Regions from separate parts of the Thalassospira marina genome, predicted to be linked through region 1. Evidence: predicted binding sites of a transcription regulator. Region 1 holds the regulator's gene; each other region holds the start of a gene.
What was found. The regulator LexA, encoded in region 1, represses DNA repair genes until DNA is damaged. The targets are predictions, from matches to a motif close to ATGTTCTANTTTGGTTC.
Positions count from the first base shown of each region.

Region 2: a site for LexA is predicted at 2,748-2,764, ahead of recA (recombinase RecA). Genes of this name have one in related genera too.
Region 3: a site for LexA is predicted at 2,321-2,337, ahead of CSC3H3_RS20975 (ImuA family protein). Genes of this name have one in related genera too.

Region 1 covers NZ_CP024199.1:2,210,144-2,214,382, forward strand. The annotation lists gene trpC (indole-3-glycerol phosphate synthase TrpC) at 1-654, shown strand, start outside; gene moaC (cyclic pyranopterin monophosphate synthase MoaC) at 729-1,208, shown strand; gene lexA (transcriptional repressor LexA) at 1,438-2,151, shown strand; gene CSC3H3_RS10130 (ComEC/Rec2 family competence protein) at 2,170-4,185, opposite strand.
Region 2 covers NZ_CP024199.1:980,931-985,169, reverse strand. The annotation lists gene CSC3H3_RS04395 (methyl-accepting chemotaxis protein) at 1-229, shown strand, start outside; gene CSC3H3_RS04390 (superoxide dismutase family protein) at 412-930, shown strand; gene recA (recombinase RecA) at 1,502-2,575, opposite strand; gene nikR (nickel-responsive transcriptional regulator NikR) at 3,086-3,562, opposite strand; gene CSC3H3_RS04375 (DMT family transporter) at 3,956-4,239, opposite strand, start outside.
Region 3 covers NZ_CP024200.1:103,471-107,709, reverse strand. The annotation lists gene CSC3H3_RS20980 (Y-family DNA polymerase) at 1-1,540, opposite strand, end outside; gene CSC3H3_RS20975 (ImuA family protein) at 1,434-2,303, opposite strand; gene CSC3H3_RS20970 (helix-turn-helix transcriptional regulator) at 2,567-3,331, opposite strand; gene CSC3H3_RS20965 (helix-turn-helix transcriptional regulator) at 3,491-4,239, opposite strand, start outside.

The DNA.
Region 1 (4,239 bases):
ATTGCCGCTGGCCGCTATGGGCTGATTGCCGAAATCAAAAAGGCATCGCCATCAAAGGGACTGATCCGGGCTGATTTCAACCCGCCTGCACTGGCACAGGCCTACCAGGCTGGTGGGGCAAGCTGCCTTTCGGTTCTTACCGATATTCCCTATTTTCAGGGTGACGATTCCTATCTGGTGGCGGCGCGTGCCGCGGTTGACCTGCCAGTATTGCGCAAGGATTTCATGATTGACCCCTATCAGGTGACCGAAGCCCGCGCGCTTGGTGCGGACTGCATCTTACTGATCATGGCCGCCCTTGAAGACAGTCAGGCAGCAGAGCTGGAATCCCTCGCCCATGAGCTGGGTATGGATGTTCTGGTCGAGGTGCATAACGCACCGGAACTTGAGCGCGCGCTTAAACTGAAATCAAAGCTGATCGGCATAAACAACCGAAATCTAAAGACTTTGGAAGTTTCACTGACAACGACCGAACAGCTTGCAGCAATGGTTGACGATGATCGTTTGCTGGTCGCGGAAAGCGGCATTTTCACCCCGGCCGATCTCGAACGCATGGGCAAGGTTGGTGCAAAATGCTTCCTGATTGGTGAAAGCCTGATGCGCCAGGATGACGTTGAGGCAGCAACACGCACCCTGTTGGCTAAACCCGCCTGACGGATTGTGCGATCTGACCCCACGATTCTTGACCTGATCTGATCTACCCTGATCTGCCGAAACCGGATGCGATAATGACCAGCAAACTGACCCATTTTGACGAAGGCGGTAACGCCGTGATGGTTGATGTATCAGCCAAAGCCGTAACGACGCGCACCGCAACGGCCAAAGGCCGTGTGATGATGCAACCCGCCACGGCAGAACTGATTGCAAACCATGGTCATAAAAAAGGTGACGTTCTGGCCATTTCGCAACTGGCGGGCATTATGGGCGCAAAGCGCACCTCGGACCTGATTCCCCTTTGCCATCCCCTGCCTCTTGACTCGGTATCGGTCACGCTGACGCTGGCTGAAAACGAACCAGCCGTTGAAATCACCGCTACCTGCAAAACATCGGGCAAAACCGGGGTAGAGATGGAAGCCCTGACGGCAGTATCGGTTACGGCGCTGACAGTTTTTGACATGTGCAAGGCCGTTGATAAGACCATGCAGCTTACGGATATCCGCGTCGTTTATAAAGAAGGCGGAAAATCAGGCACTTTCGTTGCCGATTAACACAATTGCGGGCAATTTTCCTGGCCCCAAAACGCCGTTTATTCATCATGAAATGCGCTGATCAAATTCCTGTCGGCATTCCAACAATGCGCATGCCTGATCAGTGTTCGGTGCAAAACAGACACGTTTTTGGTGTCCTTCCCCCTTGCAAGACGCTTGACCGACGATCAGAACCAAAGTAGAACATTAATGTATTCGATTTGTTCTTATTTGGGTTTGGGAAAATGCCATGCTGACGCGCAAGCAATATGAATTGCTGGTCTATATCGACAATCACCTTCGCGATCACGGTATTTCACCTTCATTCGACGAAATGAAGGAAGCGTTGAACCTTAAATCCAAATCGGGCATCCATCGCCTGATTACCGGCCTTGAAGAACGCGGCTTCATTCGCCGCCTTGCGCACCGGGCCCGCGCCCTTGAAGTGTTGCGTCTTCCCGACAATAACGAGGATGAAGCACCGGCAACGCCCAGCAGCGCACGGGTCACGCCCATTTCATCGGCGCGGAAAACAACCCATCGTCCGGCCATGGTGCCATCGGCCTTTTCCGAAATTCAGGAAAGCGTTTCCCTGCCCCTTTATGGCCGGATTGCAGCAGGTACACCAATTGAAGCCCTGCGTGACCAAAGCACCCATGTACAGGTGCCTGCGGCCCTTCTGGGCACGGGTGAACATTACGCGCTTGAGGTTTCGGGCGATTCAATGATCGAAGCCGGTATTCTTGATGGCGATACGGTTTTGATCCAGCGTTGCGAACATGCCAATGACGGCACCATTGTTGTTGCCCTTGTCGATGACAGCGAAGCAACCCTGAAACGTATCAAGCGGGGTCTGGGCCAGGTGTTGCTGGAACCGGCCAATGCCCGTTACGAAACCCGCGCCCTGCCGCCTGAACGTGTTCAAATCCAGGGCCGGCTTATTGGCCTGTTGCGCCAGTATTAACCACACCTTTCGGGCAGATCAGCGACCGCCAATCACAATCCAGGGCCAATTACCGCTGGTCTGCCGTACCGTTTCATAATGCGCTGGTGCCTGCCCGTTTTCCAGATAAACGGCAACACCACCCTGCCACCACAAAACATCATCATCAATCACAAGCGGTGATCGGGTGCATGATTTGCGCACATGTTTCGGGAAATCCTGTTTCAGGGTCACAATCACGTCGGCATGACGACAAAGATAAAATGGATCAGAAATTTTTTCTGAAATTACAATTACTTTTCCATTCTTTTTAAGCCAGCACCTTTCAAATTCACAACGCTGATCGGCACTGATTTTGGCATCAAAACCTGTGCCAAAACGTGCATTCCAGATATCGCGGTGAAAGCTGCTGGCACGGCTGTTAAATGTCAGCCCGTCATTGTCATCCCTTACCAATGCCCAATCTTTTTGATCCCCGCCAATGAGCAGATCTGGCGTTTTCGCCGTAATGACAAAAATGACGGCGGCCCCCATTGGCACAATTGCAATTGGCCATAGCACGCGGCGCTGCCAGATCAGCACCCATAACAATGCCAGCAGAGCACAAATAACAGCCAAGGCCGATGGCTGCGCAATATGCCAAAGCCCCCAATCCTGCCCGGCTATAAAGTGCGCCAAACCAATCAACATATCCAGTCCGGGGGAAAGCACGGCAAGGGCCGCAGCCTGCAGGCCAAAAGGCAGCAAAACCAGCACTGCGACAACACACGGCATAATCCAGAATGCCATCAGGGGAATCGCAACCAGGTTTGAAATCACACCCAAAAACGAAATCCGCCCAAAATGAAACCCGATAATAGGGGCTGTTACCGCCGTCACCATGACCCCGGTGACCAGCAAAACAAAAAGATAGCGCCCTGCCCGCTGCCACAGCGGCAAATCACGCTGCCCGGCGATTAAAAGCGCCCCACGCCCCTGATAAAACGCCACCAGCACGGTGACCGCAGCAAAAGAAAGCTGAAAGCTGGCCCCTAAAATGGCATCAGGCCGCAACACCATCACCGTAATGGCGGCAATCGCGACCAGGCGAAGCGAAATGGCGCGCCGGTCCATAAGAACGGCAAACAGAACAATCGCAGTCATCACAAAGGCACGCTGGGTTGGTACCGTCGCCCCTGACAACAGCAGATACAATGCCCCAATGACAAAGCCCGCAACGGCTGCCCATTTTTTAATGGGGTGCCGTAAGGCAATGGATGGGACCAAGGCCAAACCAAACCGGACCACAAAAAACACCACGCCACATAACAGCCCCATATGCAGCCCGGATATTGCCAGCAAATGGGCCAGCCCTGATTTTCGCAAATCCTCTGCCAGATCCGGCGGCACGCCGCCGCGCTCGCCGACCAGGATGGCATTGGTCAAACCGGCCTTTACCGGCTCCAGCCCGGCATTAATCTGCGTCATAATCGTCAATCGTGTATTTTCAACCAGACCAGACAAATACTCACCCAACGTCGCATCATGGGCCGGGATGATCTGAAAACTCTGTCCAAGGGCGAAACCCGTGGCACCAATGCCATCGAAATAGAGGTTCCGGGCGAAATCCGGGTCGCCTGGCGTTTCCGGCACACTTAAGGGAAACAGCTTTGCCTTACCGGCAAAACCATCACCAGGACGTGCCACAACATCCCCCAGGACAGATATCCTGACCCTGTCGGGCACCTGTTCATCATCCAGCCCATCAATATGGGCAGGTTCCATAATCAAACGGGTGCGACCATCCCGTGGCTCAGCCGAAAGAATTTTGCCCTGCAAATCTTCGACATAAACCGGTTTGAGCAGGACTGGGCCCTGTAGCCGGTAAAGATGCGCCTGCACAACCACACCGCCCAGAATGGCGGCAGCGAACATCAGGCAACAGAAAAACGCGATAACATGATGACGACTCAGCCATAACCCGGCTGCCGCCAGCAGCAGGGCAAAAAACAACAAATAGTCCGAAGGTTGCGCCAGGAGCGAAAAATAAACCGCCTGACCCAACCCAAGGAACATGGCAAATGACAAAATCCACTTTTCACGGTCATCGGCCAACGCTGTTGCAACATG
Region 2 (4,239 bases), 1.2 Mb from region 1:
CACCGCGTGGCAGGGCCAGACATCGGAAATTTCCTGTGCGCATATGATTGTCAGCCCCGCCATCCCCGCCAAAGCTGGCGATATGGTTGAACTTTCGGTCCATGGATTGTCCGAAACCCTGAGCGCGCGTATTGCCCGCCAGGATGACGGGCGCACTGTTTTGCAACTGCCCCTTGATACCGCCCATCTGGCCAAAATGCGTTCTCATATGCCTGCCCTTGTCGCCTGACCCCGAACCCGGCAAGGACTGGCACGTCCCCGGCCCCGCGATTTGCGGGCCGGGGATTTTTTATGCGCGAAGGAGCAAAACCGCAGCGGGTATTGCCCTGCAAAAAAACAATCACAACCCGATGGGAACAAATATCGGCGTGCACAGTTCATTAAGTTAACAAATCAATAAGGAGAACACCGATGCGAGCCATAATCGTGCCCTTGATAGCGCTGTTTGCTGGCGCTGTTTCACTTGTTGCATTTCCGGCCTTTGCCGAAACATCTGCCACCGCCACCTTTCACAATAGCGATGGCACCAATATCGGCACCGCCGATTTGACCGAAACGGATGGTGGCGTTGTTATCAAGGCCGAGGTCAGCGGCCTTCCGTCCAGCCAGTGGGTGGCGTTTCACATTCATGAAAATGGCAAATGCGATACTGCCAGCAATTTCAAAACCGCTGGCGGCCATTTTAACCCCACCCATAAAAGCCACGGTTTTCTGACCAAAGACGGCCCCCATGCCGGTGACATGCCCAACCAGTATGTCAATGACGAGGGCAAACTGTTTACCCAGGTGATCGATACCAATGTGATGCTGGATGACAAAACCAACGGCGTGCGCGGCAAAGCCATTGTCATTCATGCCGGTGCCGATGATTATATGTCCCAGCCCTCGGGTGCTGCTGGCGACCGCCTTGCCTGCGCGATTATTGAATAAGCGGCAATCCCCCGAAAATAACAAATACGCTGCCCTGAATTACGCATGCACCTTACCTCCCCTTTCTGGGGATAAAATCGCCGCGCCTTCCCCACCGTACTGGCCCGTGAATATGGCAGGGTACGACGCGCCACAGGCCAAAGGGCGCGATACCATGCCAAACAGCCAAACTGCCAAACCCCATCAGATCACGCCGTATAACATCGCATCCGTGCCAACCTGCGTGACGATGCAGCGGATGGCGTGTGCCTGGCGCGGATCGAATAGATCGGCGACGGATTGCGCGGCGTGGTTCGCACCCGGAAGGCAACAGCCGAGCCTTGCGCGCCCTGATTGGTGAGCAGTGCGAGCGGGAGCCTGCCGTTAAGCAGGTGTGCCGCGCAAGGGTTGCCGGGAATGCGGCAGATTGCCCCCCTTGAAAACAGGCAACGTCGCAATAAAATCCGATAGCGGGCAATGCCTGCATGGAAGGACGGGCGGGCTAATCAATTGGGCGGCAGGAAACATCCTGAAAATGCAAAAAGGCGGACGCCTGAGCGCCCGCCTTTGCTATCGACAACGACTGGATGGATCAATCGTCGTTGCTGTAGTCTTCTTCGTTCATATTCGTCATGCCTTCGGCGATCAGGCCGGCACTTTCGCGAATGGCGCGTTCGATTTCGTTGGTCATTTCCGGGTTTTCGCGCAGGAAGGTTTTGGCATTTTCACGCCCCTGCCCGACACGGGTGGAATTATACGAGAACCACGAACCCGATTTTTCAACAACACCGGCCTTCACACCAAGATCAAGGATTTCACCCATCTTGGAGACGCCTTCGCCATACATGATGTCGAATTCGACCTGTTTGAACGGCGGGGCCATCTTGTTTTTGACGACCTTGACACGGGTCTGGTTACCAACGACTTCGTCACGATCCTTGATCTGGCCGATACGGCGAATATCAAGACGGACAGAAGCATAGAATTTAAGCGCGTTACCACCAGTGGTGGTTTCCGGGCTGCCAAACATGACGCCGATTTTCATACGGATCTGGTTGATGAAAATGACCATGCAGTTGGAGCGCGAGACCGAGCTGGTCAGCTTGCGCAAAGCCTGGCTCATCAGACGGGCCTGAAGACCGACATGGGTGTCGCCCATTTCGCCTTCAAGTTCGGCGCGCGGCACCAGGGCAGCAACCGAGTCAACGACCAGAACGTCAATCGCGCCGGAACGCACCAGCGTATCGGCAATTTCAAGGGCCTGTTCGCCCGCATCGGGCTGCGAGATCAGAAGATCGTCGATATTGACACCCAGCTTACGGGCATAGGACGGGTCAAGCGCGTGTTCGGCATCGACAAAGGCGCAGGTCCCGCCAGCTTTCTGGGCTTCCGCGATGGTATGCAGGGCGAGAGTCGTTTTACCCGAGCTTTCCGGACCGTAAATTTCAATAATACGGCCGCGCGGCAGACCGCCAATGCCCAGTGCAATATCAAGACCCAGCGAACCGGTCGAAATTGCAGAAACATCAACGGCATTTTCGCGCTGGCCAAGTTTCATGATCGAACCTTTGCCAAATGCCCGTTCGATCTGTCCAAGGGCGGCTTCGAGTGCCTTTTGCTTGTCCATTGTATCCTTATCCACCAAATGCAGCGCGGTTTGAATCATTGCTCGAACTCTCTTATTCCACAGGGCCGGGTCAGATGCAACGCAGGCGGTTCCCCGGACCTAAATGCGGAACGCCACCGCTGGGTACCCTGCACGGAAGAAAGGGAGCAATCCCTGATCCTCGACACAGAGGCGTTGAGAACATAGCGCGAACACTCTCATATATTTTTAGATGTTGCAAGTTTGTTCTCATTGCCGCACGCCAATTTTGCAAGGACGGAACAAAAAGAATACAGCGCAGGTTAGCGGCCCTTGAAAAAGAATGAAGCAATCCGGTGCTTTGGCCGCCATTTCGCGCCCCAAAAGCCGGAAGGCAGGCGGGGCGTATGGGAACATCAAACCGAAATTCGGGGCAGCAAAGAAGGTTCCCTGCCTGCAAAACAATGCGGGAATCCAATACCCCACCAGGCAACAGCCAGATGGGGAACGGAAAATGAGTTTATTGGGCCAAAACGCGCAGGGATTGGGTTGGGTTGGGTTGGGCTGGACTGGATTGGGATTAAGCAGGGATCAGGTGGTGATTTTCAGATGTTCGTGACGATGGGCATGGCCGTGACCATCGCCGTGATGGTGGCTTTCGACATGCAATTCACCGGGCACGGTGTAAAGCTGCCCGTGACGAACACCGGGCTGTGCCAAAATCTGGTCGGCGAATTTGCGAATGTCGCTAAGCTTGCCTTTCAGGGTGACGATTTCCAGGCAGGTATCGTGATCGATATGGAAATGCACCGTTGAAACGGTCAGGTCATGATGTTCGTGCTGGGCGGACATCAGACGGCTGGCCAGCATGCGTTCTTCGTGATCATAAACATAATTCAGAACGGCAATGCCACTGCCATTGGGGTCTTCGGCAAGCTGTTCCTGCTGCAGCTTTTCGCGGATCAGATCGCGGAACCCTTCGGACCGGTTGGTATAGCCGCGCCCGTCGAGAAATTCGTCGAAAGCCGACATCAAATCATCTTCGATCGAGACGGTAACACGCGTCATCCGGGGTTCCTTTCCTGTTATGTGGCGGGCTGCACCCTAGCCGCTGGACGGCGATTTGCCAATGCCCTGCCCGCCCCTGATGCTTCAATCTCACAGAGGATGGCGCTGGTTTCAATCAAACTTCGCCCAAATCGGGAAAAACAGGTGTCATTCCGGCCTGGGCTGCCCGGCATGACGATCACAATTCTGACAAATTCAAACAAAACCAATACTTTGGGTGACACGCCCTTATACGGCCCATATGCTGTTTTCACCTGACCGGGATGTGACTTCCCTGTCCTTATCCCCCGCTCAGGTATTTGCTCGTGTCCCGCAGAAATTATGTTCCATATTCTGCATTTAACTGACAGCCGTACTTTGCAGTATGGCTGTTCTTTTTTTGGGGCAAGAGCGTTAAAACAAAAACAGCAAGGCCACCCCGCCAAAGGCCATGCAGGTGCCGATAATGGCCTGAAGGCCAACCGGGCGGCGCAAAACCACACCTTCATAGACAATCAGCAAAACCGGCGGCGTTGCCATAAGGGTGCTGGCAATACCGACATTGGCATTTTGCACCGCCAGCATGGACAGCCAAACCCCCATTGCCGGGCCGATAAAGGCACCCAGCATCAGCCAGCCGCGCACATTGGGCGCAGTGCACGATACGATCGTGCGCCGGACACGCCCGGTTAATGCGG
Region 3 (4,239 bases), on a different replicon from region 1:
AGTCGCGGGTTTCCGCGCCCAGGGCGAAATCATCCTGGTTTAAGTGATGCCACCATTCCGGGCATATCCGTTCCGGGCCCTGCAGTTTCAGGATCTTTAGGGGCATGCGGCGCCAGCATATTTCAAGCGGCAGGCCGTTGGCACCGCGCTGAAGAATCTGGATCGGTTCGGGCGGATCAATCAGGCGGATCGGGCGGTTGGGCAGGGGTGTTTCCGGCTGGCGGGCACGGGTTCCCCTGGCTGAGATATGCTTTTTCCCGGCGGCAAGTTCCGGCAAATGGCTGGTATGGTGGGACGGGCGGTAAAGCTGGTCCTTGGGGCCAAGATGGTGGCTGATACGATCAAACAGTTCGTTTAAGGCGATGGTGTCGTTTCCGGCGGGCTGTTGTGCGTCCAGGCTGATTTGGCGAAAGGCGATATTTTCCACCCATGGGGCAAAAATGATGACTTCTTCGATGCCGAAACCGGTATCGACACCGGGCAGTTTTTCACCCAGCAGGCGCAACAGGTGCGGGGCGGACTGGCAGGGGCTGCTGGTGGTGATGGTAACGGTATGGGTATGCCCGTCCACGCGGATGCAACGCAAAATGATCCGCCGTAATCCTTTGTGATCGGACTGCAAATTTTGGCAAAGCGATTGCACCAGTTGCGTGATTGCAGCTTCCAGATTGGCCGCATCGCCCAGTGGTTCGGCGTAATGCTGGCGCAAAAGCCAGGGTTGGCTGGGCAAATGAAAATTCAGATGTTCGGGCAGGCGACCATAAAACTGGTCTAGTTTTTCCAAAACATCTGGCCCCAGACGGGTGGTAAGGGTGGCACGCGGCAGGTCGGCCAGGTCGTGAAGATGATGAATGCCCAGGCGGTGCAAAATTGCCAGTGTGGCAGGCGGCAGGCGCAACCCGGTGACCGGTAATTGCCGTGCCTGTGCATGGTCTGCTGGCAGGGAAAGGATACGTAAAGGCTGGTCCTGCGGAAATTGCGCACAGGCCCAGGCTGCTCCGGCGGTATCGGCCATGCCGGTTTGGCAGGTAAAGCCCATTTGGCGCAAATCCCGTTCGATTTGCGTCATCAGGGTTTCTTCATTGCCAAACAGGTGAATGCCGCCGGTCATTTCCAGCCAGAAACCATTATGTCCCGCAAGGTTTTCGCGGGCATGTGCCCGATCGGCAGCAATCCAGGGGCTGTAACGGTCCAGATGGCGAATGATCCGGGCCTGATAATGTTCATAAAGGGCCGGTTCTTCGGTGATATTGGCAATGTCTGGCAAAATGCTGCGGGCTTCTGCCAGGCGCATGGCAGGCAAAATACCCGATGCACGTGCCTGTGCCGTCAGGCCACAAACAAGCACACCTTTATGGTCATTGCGGGTGACAACAAAGGTCTGGTTGCGGGCTTTGGCAGCACGGCCATTGGTCTGGGGTGCTTGTTTGTCCTTAGGCGTGGACCGGGTATCGCATTCTGGATGTGGGTGTGGATTGTGATTGCGGTGGCAGTCCGTTTTCCAGTGGGGCAGCCACAGATACAAGAAGCGTTGCTTCATCAATATAGACTTTCCAGCTTGCCGGTCGAACCCCGCGTCCCCCGATCAGGCTGAGTTTGCGATAAATGCCGTGGGCAGTGATGTGCCAGCGTGACCATGCCGGAGACGGGGCAATTTTTTGCCCGGCCCGGTGGTGGCGCAGCACAATCAGGCGGCAGGAACCTGCCTCGCAGGCCAGTTGCAGGCGGCGTGCGGTGGTCAGGTCATAGTCTGTTGTTTCGAGTATGATATTGCCAACCTGCCCGGATTTTGCGGCTTCTTCGCATGTCCAAAGGGCAGTTTGTTGCTGGTCAATATTCATCATCACCAGATCAGGATGATGCGTATGGCGGGCCGTGGAGGTATCCTTGTGGGAGGATGCAAACAGTGCCGGGGCATAAACCTGCCCCTGATCCAGGGCCTTGCGTTGTTGGACCCACAAAATGGTAGCCGGTTTGGGACTGGCCCCGTTTGTGCTGTTTGCGGCCCATGCCATGTTATTCTGGCTTGGTGCTGTTTTGCCGTGGCCGGTTTTCATATCGGCCGTCAGGCTGGCGATATGCCAGGCAAGGGCAGATGCAGCGCTGTCGTGATGTTCCGTCATGATTTCATGCAGGCCGGTTGGCATAAGACCGCCTGCCGAGAAATATGTGGTCAGGTCGATATCGCCAAAGGCACGGGTAATCAGGGCCGGGCGCCCGCCATGAACGCAGGCGGCACTGCCTTGCCATTGCCTTTCCGCCCGAAGAAGGGCTGCGCGTGCCTGTTGCAACCTGCTGTTCATGGGAATGTGCCTGGTTAATGTTCCTATTTTGTTCTGATTTATGTAATGACGGGGCGCTGAGAGTCAAGATCAAAGCAGGTGAAAGAAAAACATGCCTGATTTTCCCGTCGCATCAGGGGGTTGGCGAGGAAGGGGTTAAGTTTTAGCTTTCAGGGGCGGTGTTGTAAGGTGGTTTTGAAAGATGATCACGGCGAATCCTGATTGAGGCCCAATGAACGCGGATGCTGTTTCGCAATGCCTGGTCACGGGCCCTGGAGCAAGGATTACGGGGTAATGAAACCCAGTTTGATGGCGGTTACCACGGCCTGTTCACGGGTGCGGGCCCCCAGTTTTTGCCGGCAGTTTCGCATATGCATTTCAACCGTGACACGGGTAATGCCCATACGATCGGCGATGGCATCATTGCGCATTCCCTTGCACAGCCATAACAGGCATTCGCGTTCACGCGGGCTGAGTTCGGGATAATGCGTGATTTTGTGGGGTGCCAGATGAACGTCTGTGCGGGTTAGTTGCGGGTCAAGTTCCTGGCAGCGTTGATGCACGGCATGGGCTGCCATAACCAGGGCGTTTTCCTTATCATCATAGAATTGGGAAAACTCCTGCTTCTGCATGGTATTTGCAATGTTAAAGCCGCTAATTTGCGGAACAGAGGGTGCCATTGTCGGGATGACAAACCCGGTGCTTGAACCTGTTTCGGCAAATTCGTTAAGCATCTGTCTGGCAGGAGCAGATAGGGAAACTGGAAGATTGACAGAATTGGTGTCAAATCTGGTGGGGGAAAAATAGGCACGGCCAACATCAATGAACGGGTCGAGGTTGGCATAGTTATTGTCGAGATAATAGCTCATCCACCAGTCGGGAAGGGTGGTTAGAAAGACGATACTGCCATCCTGTCTTTCGTGGGTATAGGTGATTTGATTGCCCCCATACTTTCTGAAAAACACCAGCCCGACCTGCCATGCGTCTGGAACGGTTTGTGCGGTGTCCAGTGCATTTAACAGATCAAACAGATCGTGATTCGGGTTCAAGAACATCCTTGCCCATTGTCAGTCTGGTGAAAATAAAAACCTGTGGTTTTTCATAAGTCATGGATTTTACCTTTATAAGGTAAAATATGCCCGGTTGTCAGCAAAAAGGCAGATAAATTCACGCTGGGTTTAGGGGGCGGACCATAAGGAAGGGGGTGTTCAGGGCGTAATGAAACCCTGTTTGATGGCGGTCACCACGGCCTGTTCACGGGTGCGTGCGCCCAGTTTTTGCCGGCAGTTTCGCAAATGCATTTCAACCGTGACACGGGTAATGCCCATACGTTCGGCAATGGCATCATTGCGCAGCCCTTTGCACAGCCATAACAGACATTCGCGTTCGCGCGGGCTGAGGTCGGGATAATGTGTGATTTTCGCTCGGACCAGGTGAACGTCTGTCTGGATAAACTGATGATCAAGTTCCTGACAGCGCTGTTGCAAGGCATGGGCCGCCAGGATCAGGGTGGTTTCCTTGCCACGATAGAATTTTGAAAATTCTTCCGTATCCATTGTGTTGGAAATGGCCAGGGCGCTTAATTGCTGCGGCATGGGCGTCATTCCCGGAATGACCAGCCCGGCAGTCGATTCCGTTTCACCAAATTCATTAAGTAGTTGCCTGGCCTTGGGCGAAAGGGTGACGGGGAAATTGGTGAAGGGCGTTTCAAATTTTCTGGGGGTAATATAGGCCCGGGCAATATCGATCAGCGGATCGCAACTGCCATAATTGTTGTCCAGATAATGGCTCATCCACCAGTCGGGCAGGGTGGTCAGAAAAACAACGCTGCCATCCAGTCTTTCAAAGCCATAGGTGAGCTGACGGGCCCCGAATTTTCTGAAAAACCGCAAGCCAGCCTGCCAGGCCGCTGGCACATCCCGCGCATCATCAAGGGCGTTTAACAGATCATAGAGAT